One region of the Mesorhizobium sp. M1E.F.Ca.ET.041.01.1.1 genome, then DNA from elsewhere that is predicted to be linked to it. Evidence: riboswitches for the same ligand, from Rfam matches in the RefSeq annotation. Region 1 holds a riboswitch; the other holds the start of a gene.

Evidence for each region. Region 1 has a riboswitch for cobalamin ahead of EOA38_RS14910 (co-chaperone GroES). Riboswitches for the same ligand answer to the same signal wherever they lie in the genome.
Region 2: it holds a riboswitch for cobalamin, as region 1 does, so the genes downstream of both, bluB (5,6-dimethylbenzimidazole synthase) here and EOA38_RS14910 (co-chaperone GroES) in region 1, are expected to answer to the same signal.

Annotation. Positions count from the first base shown of each region.
Region 1 covers NZ_RZSL01000152.1:152-6,278, forward strand. The annotation lists partial or broken gene groL (chaperonin GroEL) at 1-1,435, opposite strand, end outside; gene EOA38_RS14910 (co-chaperone GroES) at 1,541-1,858, opposite strand; cobalamin riboswitch at 1,857-2,143, opposite strand; gene metH (methionine synthase) at 2,218-6,027, opposite strand.
Region 2 covers NZ_RZSL01000320.1:375-6,791, reverse strand. The annotation lists gene dxs (1-deoxy-D-xylulose-5-phosphate synthase) at 1-1,613, opposite strand, end outside; gene EOA38_RS23020 (pirin family protein) at 1,846-2,766, opposite strand; gene EOA38_RS23015 (DUF2277 domain-containing protein) at 2,775-3,041, opposite strand; gene EOA38_RS23010 (exodeoxyribonuclease VII small subunit) at 3,065-3,316, opposite strand; gene EOA38_RS23005 (histone deacetylase family protein) at 3,320-4,246, opposite strand; cobalamin riboswitch at 4,362-4,540, shown strand; gene bluB (5,6-dimethylbenzimidazole synthase) at 4,581-5,312, shown strand; gene EOA38_RS22995 (hypothetical protein) at 5,345-6,325, opposite strand.

The DNA.
Region 1 (6,127 bases):
AGCCCTGATTGTAGTCCTTGCCCTTGGAGAGCTTGCCGACGACGATCGAACCTTCGACGCCTGCATTTTCTGCGATCTGGCGGACCGGCGCCTCAAGCGCCCTCAGCACGATCGAGATACCCGCCGTCACATCGGCATTGGCGCCATTCAAGCCGGCAAGCGCCGATCTGGCGCGCAAGAGCGCCACGCCACCGCCTGCAACGATGCCTTCTTCCACAGCGGCACGCGTAGCATTCAGCGCGTCGTCGATGCGATCCTTCTTTTCCTTGACTTCGGACTCGGTGGCGCCGCCGACGCGAATGACCGCAACGCCGCCGGCGAGCTTCGCCAGTCGCTCCTGCAGCTTTTCCTTGTCGTAGTCGGAAGTGGTTTCCTCGATCTGACTTTTGATCTGCTGTATGCGCGCCTGAATGGTCGCCTTGTTGCCGGCGCCGTCTATGATCGTGGTCGTGTCCTTCTCGATCAGCACGCGCTTGGCGCGGCCGAGCATGTCAATGGCAATGTTCTCCAGTTTGATGCCGAGATCCTCGGAAATCATCTGGCCGGCGGTGAGCACGGCGATGTCTTCCAGCATCGCCTTGCGGCGATCGCCGAAGCCAGGCGCCTTGACGGCCGCGACCTTGAGGCCGCCGCGCAGCTTGTTGACGACGAGCGTCGCCAGCGCCTCGCCCTCGACATCCTCGGCGATGATCAACAATGGCTTGCCACTTTGCACCACGGCTTCGAGGATCGGCAGCAGCGTTTGCAGATTGCCGAGCTTCTTTTCATGGATGAGGACGTAGGCGTCCTCCAGCTCGGCGCGCATCTTCTCGGCATTGGTGACGAAATAGGGCGAGAGATAGCCGCGGTCGAACTGCATGCCTTCGACGACGTCGAGTTCGGTCTCGGCGGTCTTTGCTTCCTCGACGGTGATGACGCCGTCGTTGCCGACCTTGTCCATCGCCTTGGCGATCATGTCGCCGACGGTGGCATCGCCATTGGCGGCGATGGTGCCGACCTGCGCGATCTCACCGGCCGATTTGACCTTCTTGGACCGCGCCTGGACTTCCTTGACCACCGCGGCAACGGCCTGGTCGATGCCACGCTTCAGGTCCATCGGGTTCATGCCGGCGGCGACGAGCTTGGCGCCTTCGCGCAGGATCGATGCGGCCAGCACCGTGGCGGTGGTTGTGCCGTCACCGGCAAGGTCGTTGGTCTTCGAGGCCACTTCGCGCACCATTTGCGCGCCCATGTTCTCGAACTTGTCGGCAAGCTCGATTTCCTTGGCGACGGCGACGCCGTCCTTGGTGATGCGTGGCGCGCCATAGGCCTTGTCGATGACGACATTGCGGCCCTTGGGGCCTAGTGTCACCTTGACGGCGTTGTTGAGAAGCTCGACGCCGCGCAGCATGCGGTCGCGGGCATCGGTGGAGAATTTGATTTCCTTGGGGGGCATGATTTTTCCAGTTCGGTTGGGACGGCAAGACGCCGACGGCGTCGCCCGGAGACTCAGAATCGGGAGCGTCCTATGCGCGTCCGGTGAATACGCGCGGCGCGCACGTCAGGCGGCCCTCTTGGCAGCCACGGTCTTGTTGAAGATGATGCCCATGATGTCGGCTTTCTTCATGATCAGAAGGTCATCGCCGTCGATCTTGACCTCGGTGCCCGAGTATTTGCCGAACAGGATCAGGTGGCTCGCCTTGGCCTTGAGCGCGACCAGCGCGCCGTCTTCGTCGCGTGCGCCCTGGCCGACGGCGATGACTTCGCCTTCCTGCGGCTTTTCCTTGGCATTGTCGGGAACAATGATGCGGCCCTTGGATTTGGTGTCACTTTCCGCGCGCCTGATGACGACGCGGTCTTGGAGTGGCCGGAATTTCATGGAAGCTTCTTTCTGAGGCCGGCATAGCGGCCACGCCCATATATAGCCCGGTTGGCACTCGTTAGATAGAAGTGCCAAACTTAATTCTCGAGCGCCCCAAAATAGTGGAAATCGAGATAGGGGTAATCAAAAACAGTTCCGCCATCTCGGCAGCTTCCCAGGCCTTGGCCCAGTGGTCCTTGTGGAGACGAAAAGCGCCGCTGCCGTAGCGGGGGCAGCGCCGGCACCGACTTCCCAATTATCCCATCCGCGAGACGAACGTGCACCTTAAGCACCCTGATCAAATCATCGATCGCCCAAACCGGTCCACAGGAATGCGAGATCGGTCAGGGGCAAGGACGACTGGCGGTAATAGGGACTTACTCCGCCGCTTCGGCGTAGCGCGCCGGCACATAGTTGAGGATCGGCCCAAGCCAGCGCTCGACCTCCGCCAGCGGCATGGCCTTGCGCCGCGCATAGTCCTCGACCTGATCGCGCTCGACCTTAGCGACGCCGAAATAATAGCTTTCGGGATGCGACAGGTAGATGCCGGAGACGGAGGAGCCGGGCCACATGGCGAAGCTTTCGGTCAGGCTGACGGCCGCATTGCGTTCGCCGTCGAGCAGACGAAACAGCGTCGCCTTTTCCGTATGGTCGGGTTGCGCCGGATAGCCAGGTGCCGGGCGGATGCCGCGATAGGGTTCGCCGATCAGGTCGTCCGGGGCCAGGTTCTCATCGGGCGCGTAACCCCAGAACTCCTTGCGCACCTTCTCGTGCATGCGCTCTGCGAAGGCTTCGGCGAAACGGTCGGCCAGCGCCTTGACCATGATCGAGGAATAGTCGTCGTTGGCCCGCACGAAGCGCTCGGCGATCGCCACTTCCTCGATGCCCGCGGTGACTATGAAGCCGCCCACATAGTCGGCCTTGCCGCTGTCCACAGGCGCCACGAAATCCGACAATGCGACATTGGCCTTGCCGTCGCGCTTGGCCAGCTGCTGGCGCAGCGTGAAGAATGTCGCCAGTTCGTGCGAGCGGGCCTCATCCGTGAACAGTCTGATATCGTCGCCGGCGGTATTGGCCGGCCAGAAGCCGATCACGCCCTTGGGCGCAAACCATTTTTCCGCGATGATCTTCGCCAGCATCGCCTGGGCGTCCTCGAAGAGCTGGCGTGCCGCCGGCCCCTGGTCCTCGTCGTCGAGGATTTTGGGATAGCGGCCCTTCAACTCCCAGGTTTGGAAGAATGGCGTCCAGTCGATATAGCGGGCAAGCTCGGCCAGATCCCAGCCTTCGAAGACCTTTAGGCCAAGGAAGGACGGTTTTGGCGGCTCGTAGCCCGTCCAGTCGACCTTGTGGGCATTGGCCCGCGCCCTGGCGAGCGGCAGCCGCTGCTTGTCGGCTTCGCTGCGCGCATGCGCGTCGGCAACCTTCTTGTACTCCGCGCGAACGTTCTCGACATAGCCGGCCTTGGCCTCGTTCGACAGCAGTGCCGACACCACGCCGACGGCGCGGCTGGCGTCGGCGACATACACCGTCTGGCCTTTCGCATAGCGCGGATGGATCTTGACCGCCGTATGCACGCGGCTGGTCGTCGCACCGCCGATCAGCAGCGGAATGTCGAAGCCTTCACGTTCCATCTCGGCCGCCATATGCGCCATCTCGTCGAGCGAGGGCGTGATCAGGCCGGACAGGCCGATGACGTCGACCTTTAGCTCACGCGCCGTCTGCAGGATCTTCGCCGCAGGCACCATGACGCCAAGATCGATGATCTCATAATTGTTGCAGGCAAGGACTACGCCGACGATGTTCTTGCCGATGTCGTGGACATCGCCCTTTACCGTCGCCATCAGGATCTTGCCGGCGGTCTGGCGCTCGCCATTGTCGATCCCGCTGGCGGCGTTCGCCAGCTTCTCCGCCTCCATGTGCGGCAGCAGGCCGGCCACCGCCTGCTTCATCACGCGGGCCGACTTCACCACTTGCGGCAGGAACATCTTGCCGGCGCCGAACAGGTCGCCGACGACATTCATGCCCGCCATCAGCGGGCCTTCGATGACATGCAGCGGCCGCTCGGCGGCGCGCCGCGCGTCGTCCGTGTCCGCGTCGATGAATTCGGTGATGCCATTGACCAGCGCGTGCGAAATGCGCTGCTCGACCGGCCAGTCGCGCCAGGCGAGAACGCGTTCCTGCGCCTCCTTGCCCGCCGTGCCCTTGAAGCGTCCGGCGAGTTCCAGCATGCGCTCGGTCGCCGTGCCGCCGCCCTTTGGCTCACGGTTGTTGACAACATCCTCGCAGGCTTCGCGCAGTTCCGGGTCGATGGTGTCGTAGACGGCAAGCTGCCCGGCATTGACGATGCCCATGTCCATGCCCGCCTGGATGGCGTGGTAGAGGAACACGGCATGCATGGCCTCGCGCACCGGTTCGTTGCCGCGGAACGAAAAGGAGAGGTTCGACACGCCGCCCGAAATATGGACATGAGGAAGCGTCGCGGTGATCTCGCGCGCAGCGTCGATGAAATCGACACCGTAATTGTTGTGTTCATCGATGCCGGTGGCGATGGCGAACACGTTCGGATCGAAGACGATATCCTCGGACGGGAAGCCTGCCTGTTCAGTCAGGAGCTTGTAGGCGCGGGTGCAGATCTCGACCTTGCGCGCCCTGGTGTCGGCCTGGCCGTCCTCGTCGAAGGCCATGACGACCACCGCAGCGCCATAGGCGCGCACCAGCCTGGCATGATGCAGGAACGCTTTCTCGCCTTCCTTCATGGAGATGGAGTTGACCAGCGGCTTGCCCTGGACGCATTTCAGGCCGGCCTCGATGACTTCCCACTTGGAACTGTCGATCATCACGGGAACGCGGGCAATGTCCGGCTCGGCCGCGATCAGGTTGAGATATTCGACCATCGCCTTCTTCGAATCGATCAGGCCCTCGTCCATGTTGATGTCGATGATCTGGGCGCCGTTGGCGACCTGGTCGCGCGCGACATCGAGCGCGGCGACATAGTCGCCCGCCGTGATCAGCTTCCTGAACCTGGCGGAGCCCGTGACATTGGTGCGCTCGCCGACATTGACGAACGGAATCTCGTCGGTCAGCGTGAACGGCTCGAGGCCCGACAGGCGCATCTTCGGCTCGATCTTCGGGATGGCGCGCGGCGGATATTTCTTCACCGCCGCCGCGATGGCGCGGATATGGTCCGGCGTCGAGCCGCAGCAGCCGCCGACGACATTGACCAATCCGTCGCGCGCAAAACCCTCGATCTGTTCAGCCATGAATTCCGGGCTCTCGTCATACCGGCCGAATTCATTAGGCAGGCCGGCATTCGGATAGGCGCAGACAAAGGTGCCGGCTACGCCCGAAAGCTCATCCAGATGCGCGCGCATGGCGTTGGCGCCGAGCGCGCAATTGAGGCCGATCGTGAACGGGCTGGCGTGACGGACCGAATGCCAGAGCGCCGTCGGCGTCTGGCCGGAGAGCGTGCGGCCGGACAGGTCGGTGATCGTGCCGGAGATCATGACCGGCAGATGAATGCCCTTTTCGACAAAGATCTCGTTGCAGGCGAAGATCGCCGCCTTGGCGTTCAGCGTGTCGAAGATGGTCTCGATCAGGATGATGTCGGCGCCGCCATCGAGCAGCCCGCGCAGCTGCTCGCCATAGGCATAGCGCAATTTGTCGAAAGTCACGGCGCGGTAACCGGGATTGTTGACATCCGGCGACATCGAGGCGGTGCGGTTGGTCGGCCCGAGAGCGCCGGCGACAAACCGCCGCTTGCCGTCTTCCTGTTGTGCCCGGATCAAAGCACGGCGGACAAGCCGAGCGCCGTCGCGATTGAGGTCGTAGACGGCATTCTCCATGCCGTAATCGGCCTGCGCTATGGAGGTTGATGAGAAGGTGTTGGTCTCGATGATGTCCGCGCCGGCAATAGCGTACTGATAATGAATGTCCTCGATCGCCTTGGGCTGGCTCAGGATCAAAAGATCGTTGTTGCCCTTCTGGTGACAGGCGCAACCGACGAACCTGTCGCCGCGGAAATGGTCCTCGTCGAAACCAAGACCCTGGATCTGGGTGCCCATGGCACCGTCAAGGATCAGGATGCGTTCGCGCGCAGTAGCTTGAAGCGTAGCCAGGATTTCCGACCCGTCTCGCTTCTCGCCGGCCGGACCAAACAGATCGTCCAGTGAGAACGGACTTTGCGACATTCTTTGTCCTTGTAACGACTGTTCAGCCAGTAGTCACATAAAGACATCTTTATGTCAACATGCCTTTGGCGAGGCAATCCGTTACCGCTAAAGCTTCCCG
Region 2 (6,417 bases), on a different contig from region 1:
TCGGCAACGGTGGTGGAGAGGCCGGCCGCGCCGAGCTCCTCCGCTGCCATCAGGCAATCCTGCAGCCGCGTGCCGAAGGAAAGCAGCGCCACCTTGGTCCCTTCCTTCAGGATCCGTCCCTTGCCGATTTCGAGCACCGAGCCGCGCTCCGGCATGTCGACGCCGACGCCGTTGCCGCGCGGATAGCGGAAAGCGATCGGGCCGCCGTCATAAGAAGCGGCGGTGCGCACCATGTGGCGCAGTTCCGCTTCGTCGGCGGCGGCCATGACGACGAAGCCGGGCAGAGAAGCCAGGAAGGTCGTGTCGAAGGCGCCGCAATGGGTGGCGCCGTCGGCGCCGACGAAGCCGGCGCGGTCGATCGGGAAGCGCACCGGCAGTTTCTGGATCGCCACGTCATGCACGACCTGGTCGTAGGCGCGCTGCAGGAAGGTTGAATAGATGGCAGCGAAGGGCTTGTAGCCCTCGGTGGCCAAGCCGGCGGCGAAGGTCACCGCATGCTGCTCGGCGATGCCGACATCGAAGGTTCTGGCCGGGAACACCTCGCCGAAGAGGTCGAGGCCGGTGCCGCTCGGCATGGCGGCGGTGATCGCCACGATGCGGTCGTCCTCGCGGGCCTCCTGGATCAGGCTTTCGGCGAAGACCTTGGTGTAGCTCGGCGCGTTGGCCGGCGCCTTGGCCTGCGCGCCGGTGATGACGTCGAACTTGTTGACGCCGTGATATTTGTCGGCGGCGGCTTCCGCCGGCGCGTAGCCCTTGCCCTTCTGGGTCACGACATGGATCAGCACCGGGCCGTCGGCATTGTCGCGAACATTCTTCAGCACCGGGATCAGATGCTCCAGATTGTGTCCGTCGATCGGGCCGATGTGGAAAAATCCCATCTCCTCGAACAGCGTGCCGCCGGTGACGTAACCGCGCGCGTGCTCGACCGCCCGGGTGATGGCACTGTCGGCGCGCTTGCCGAAATAGGAGGTCAGCTTCTTGCCGAAATCGCGCAGGCCGAGATAGGTCTTGCCGGAGGCGAGCCTCGCCAGATAGGCGCTCATCGCGCCGGTCGGCGGGGCGATCGACATGTCGTTGTCGTTGAGGATGACGATCAGACGGGCGTCGAGCGCACCGGCGTTGTTCATCGCCTCATAGGCCATGCCGGCCGACATCGCTCCGTCGCCAATCACCGCGATGACATTGTTGCGGCCGCCCGACAGATCGCGGCCCATGGCCATGCCGAGACCGGCGGAAATCGAGGTCGAGGAGTGTGCGGCGCCGAAGGGGTCGTATTCGCTCTCGGCTCGCCGCGTAAAGCCGGAGAGGCCACCCTCCTGGCGCAGCGTGCGGATGCGGTCGCGGCGGCCGGTCAGGATCTTGTGCGGATAGGCCTGGTGGCCGACATCCCAGATCAGCCGGTCTTCCGGCGTGTTGAAGACATAGTGCAGCGCAACCGTCAGCTCGACGACGCCAAGGCCGGCGCCGAGATGGCCGCCGGTGTGCGAAACGGCGTCGATCAGTTCGGCGCGCAGCTCGGTCGCCAGCTGCGGCAGCTCGCTTTCGTCGAGCGCCCGCAAATCCGCGGGAATGCGGACCTTGTCGAGAAGTGGCGTATCGGGCTTCGGGTTCACTCTTTGGCGGCCTGCTGAGATCTTAACCTTGCATCAGAGCGGTTAACCGTTTCACGGGACCGCTCTGTCTTTTCTGTTTCACGCAATTCCGGACGGAAAACCGTTTCACATTTTTCCTGGAATTGCTCCAACTTTCACAAATATGCGCGTTGATCATGCGCGAAATATGCCGCTGGCGAGCGAATGTAAATGCGTGTCAGTGACGCGGTTGGCGCAGGATGTCCATCCAGTTCTAACCTTCCGGCAACGGGATGAATTCTTCCTCATCGCCAGGAACGATATCGAAGCGGCCTGTCTTCCATTCTTCCTTGGCCTGCTCGATGCGTTCTTTCGAGGACGAAACGAAATTCCACCATATATAACGCTTGGAGCCCAGCGACGCTCCACCGAACAGCATGAAATGCGCGCCCCGTTCGGACGAAACGACGATCTCCTCGCCCGGTTTGAACACCAGAAGCCGCTCGGCCGGAAAATGATCGCCGGCAATCGAGACCTCGCCCTCCAGCGTATAGATGGCGCGTTCCTCGGCATCGGCGGGGATTTTCACGCTGGCGCCCGCCGCCAGCCGCAGATCGGCATAAAGCGTGTCCGATGCGGTCGCGACCGGCGAGCGCAGCCCGGAAAATTCGCCGATGACGACGCGGCCGCTGACGCCTTCGGCGTCGATCTCGGGCAGGCGGATCACCGATGTGTTGGCGAAGACCGGGGCGATCTCCTCCTTGCCGTCGGGCAAGGCGAGCCAGGTCTGCAAGCCGGAGACCGACATCGGCGCGCCGCGCAGCTCTTCCGGCGTGCGCTCGGAGTGGACGATGCCGCGGCCGGCGGTCATCAGGTTCACATCGCCTGGCGCGATCACCATTTCGGTGCCGAGCGAGTCGCGGTGCCGGATCTTGCCGTCGAACAGATAGGTGACGGTGGAAAGCCCGATATGCGGATGCGGGCGCACGTCGATCGCATGGCCGGCGCGCAGGATGGCCGGCCCCATGCGGTCGAAGAAGATGAACGGTCCGACCAGCCTGCGTTTTGCGGTCGGCAAGGCGCGGCGGACCTCGAAGCCGCCGATGTCCTTGGCGTTGGGGATCACCATCAATTCGATCTGGTCGCAGGCGAAGGCGTCGCCGGCCTCGGGATCGTTGCCTGGAAAGAAGCTCATGGCAGGTCTCAGGCGAAGCGGAGCGCGGATCTGGCTTTCGCCTTGGCCGCCTCTTCCTCGCGATTGCGCGGATGCTGGGTGGTTTCCATCGAATCGAGCAGTTCGCGCGCCGCGGCGGCAATCGCCTCGACGGCATGGTGGAAGGCGTGCTCGTTGCGCTTGGAGGGCTTGGTCGAGCCGCTCAGCTTGCGCACGAACTGCAGGGCTGCATCATGGACCTCGTCGTCGGTTGCCGGCGGTTCGAAGTTGAACAGGGTCTTGATGTTTCGGCACATGCTTGAACTCCTTGCAACACACCTTACTCGGCGTCGAGCGGCTCCGTTCCAACCGGCTTGCCGTCGCGCGAAAGCCTGATCTTCTCGACTTTGTCCTCGGCCGCCTTGAGCAACCGGTCGCAATGCGCCTTCAGCGCCTCGCCGCGCTCGTAGATCCGGATGGACTGGTCGAGCGGGACGTCGCCGCGCTCCAGATCATCGACGATCTTCTCCAGCGCGTCGAGCGCCTGTTCGAAGCTCATCGTTTTGACGTCTTGGTTAGCTTCATCAGCCATCATTTATCCTTTCATCAGCCGCCCGACATGGGCGGCGACCGAAAATGCCAGTCCCTGCAGATCGTAGCCGCCCTCCAGCAGGCTGACGAGCCGGTTGCCGCTATGGCGCCCGGCGCGCTCCATCAACTGGCCGGTTGCCCAATCGAAATCGTCCTCGGTCAGGTTGATCTCGGCGAGCGGATCGCGATGGTGCGCATCGAAGCCGGCGGAAATGATGATCAGGTCCGGCGCGAACGCGTCGATCGACGGCAGCACGCGCGAAAGGAAGGCGTCGCGGAACAGCTCGCTGCCGGTGCGGGGTGCCAGCGGCGCGTTGACGATGTTGCCGGCGCCGGTTTCGCTTTTCGCGCCGGTGCCCGGATAGAGCGGCATCTGGTGCGTCGAGCAATAAAGCACCGACGGATCGTCCCAGAAGATGTCCTGCGTGCCGTTGCCGTGGTGGACGTCCCAATCGACGATGGCGACGCGCTCGGCCTGATGCTTCTTCTGTGCATGACGGGCGGCGATCGCCGCGGTGTTGAACAGGCAAAAGCCCATCGCGGTGGTCTTTTCGGCGTGGTGGCCGGGCGGGCGCGCGGCGACGAAGGCATTGGCGGCGCGGCCTTCGAAGACATCGTCTATCGCCGCGTTGGCGGCACCGATCGCCGTCACCGCGGCCTGCCAGCTCTTCGGGCTGGCGCTGGTGTCGGCGTCGATGGAGACGATACCGCTTGCGGGAATGGCCGCGCGGATGCGGGCAACAAAATCTTCCGGATGCGCGTAGAGGATGGTCGCCTCGTCGCCTTCCGGCGCCTTGACGCGGTCGAGAGCCGAAAAAGCCTCGTCATCCAGCACGCGCTCGATGGCGCGCAAACGGTCCGGCCTTTCAGGGTGGCCGGGCGGCGTGAGGTGTTCCAAGAATACCGGATGGGTGTAGAGACGGGTGGTCATGGCGCCTAATCTAGGCACGCGTGGCCCGGATGACCATGTTTGATGGCCGAATGGCTGGGGAAAATTGCGCCCGATAGTGTCGCTGGCGGCATTGGCGCGGCCTCTGCTTCGCGATAAGGTCGGACTGCTGCCTGGTGCCCGCGAGGCGGGAGAATCGGGAACACGGTTGAACTCCGTGGCGTGCCCAACGCTGTGAGGGGGACCGCGCCGGCAAAAGCCACTGTCCTAGACGGGAAGGCGCCGGACGTGGGTCGATCCCGAGCCAGAAGACCGGCCCGGCAGACATGGTCTTCCGCATGGTCAGGCGGAGGACTGCTGTCGCAAGGGACAAGCGATGCAGGCACAAGCGGCCGCCATGGGCGGCGATGACTTTGACCAATTGGCGCGCGATGCCGTCTATCGGGCGATGTTCACCCGGCGCGACGTGCGCAGCCATTTCGTTGCCGACGGTATCGACGATGCCGTTCTGGCGCGGCTGCTGACGGCCGCCCATCACGCGCCGTCGGTCGGCTACATGCAGCCCTGGAATTTCATCGTTATCCGCGATGTGACAAGGCGGCGGCAGGTGCGCGACCTGTTCCTTGCCGCGCGCGAGCAGGAATTGCCGGCGATCGAGGCGGAGCGGCAGGCGCTCTACCGCAAGCTGAAGCTCGAGGGCATCTGCGAAAGCGCGCTCAATCTCTGCATCACCTGCGACCGGCAGCGTTCAAGGAACTCGCCGCTCGGGCGCTGGCACAACCCGGAAATGGACCTCTACAGCACCGTCTGCGCGGTGCAGAACTTCTGGCTGGCGGCGCGGGCGGAAGGTGTCGGCGTCGGCTGGGTGAGCATCATCGAAACGGACGCGCTGAAGCGGCTCCTGTCGATCCCCGAGCACGTCACGCCGGTTGCCTATCTCTGCGTCGGCCGTGTTTCGGAATTCGCGCCGAGGCCGGACCTCGAGGCGCATGGCTGGGGCAAGCGCCTGCCGCTGGCCGAGCTGGTGATGAGCGAGACCTTTTGCGGCGCCGGCGAGGCGCCGCTCAAGTCGGCGATTGCCCGCCTCGGAGAGCAGCCGAAGCCGTGATCGGGCTGCCGTCGTGATCAAGGGGCTGCCGATCAAGCAGCCCGGGGCGAATCCCAGCGCGAGCCGCCGAAGGAGCCGAGCGCCTTGTCGCGAAGCTCTCTGAATTTCGATGACGCTTCGGCCAGCCGCTGATCCCATTCCGGGTTCGGAACCTGGCCTTCGATGGCGTCGAAATAGACCTGCATCAGCGAGACGATGGCGAAGGGTTCGATGAAGGCCGCCTTGAAGGCCCAGGCAAAGACGATTGCCAGCACGAAGGCCCAGCCGGCAAGCTGGCCCGGCATGACCCACAGGATCGCGCCTGCCGGCGCCAGCATCAAAAGAAAGATGACGAAGGACACGCCCCACATGATCACCGCCAGCCAGACGGCGTTCTTGACCATGTGCTTGCCGTTCTGCGCGTAGAGCACGACGCCTTGCCTGGCGGTTTCGAACGGAGAGTTCGAATTGATGCGGATGTTGTAGCCGAGGATGATCTCGTCGACATAGGTCAGCGACAGGCGGATGACGGTGTTGATGAAGCTGACGAGGCCGTTCAAGCCCGGAATGGGCAAGAACGCCGCGATGCCGCCGATCAGGCCGGTGATGGCGCGGATGGCGCCCTTCACCAATTGGTCGACGACGAAAAGAATGTTGGCCTCGGCGAAGCGCTGGGTCACCACTTCCTTCGCATAGGCGATCTGGCGCTGGCCGTCGGGGACGTCGTGGCCATCGATCAGGTGGACCATGACGGCGATGTGACCGGCCTTGAGCACATAGAGGATATATTCGCGGATCCAGTAGACGGCGATCGAGACGACGCCGAAGCCGACAACCCCGCCCCACAAGGCAAAGGACATCGGTCCATCGGGATCGGTGGAGATGTGGCCGACACCGTAGCCGACGCTGGCGCCGGTGCCGGTCGCCATGATGTAGGCCAACGTGATGCCGAAATAGACGATCATGCGAAAGACGATGAACGGCCATGTCCGCATCATGATGGACACCGACCGGCCGATGCTGAAGTCCCACATGGCCCCGACTCTCCCGCCTCGCGCATGACCCCGAAAATCGGAATCGATTTTCGGAAAGGATCATGCGGCATAGTCAAAGTGTTACAGCGTCC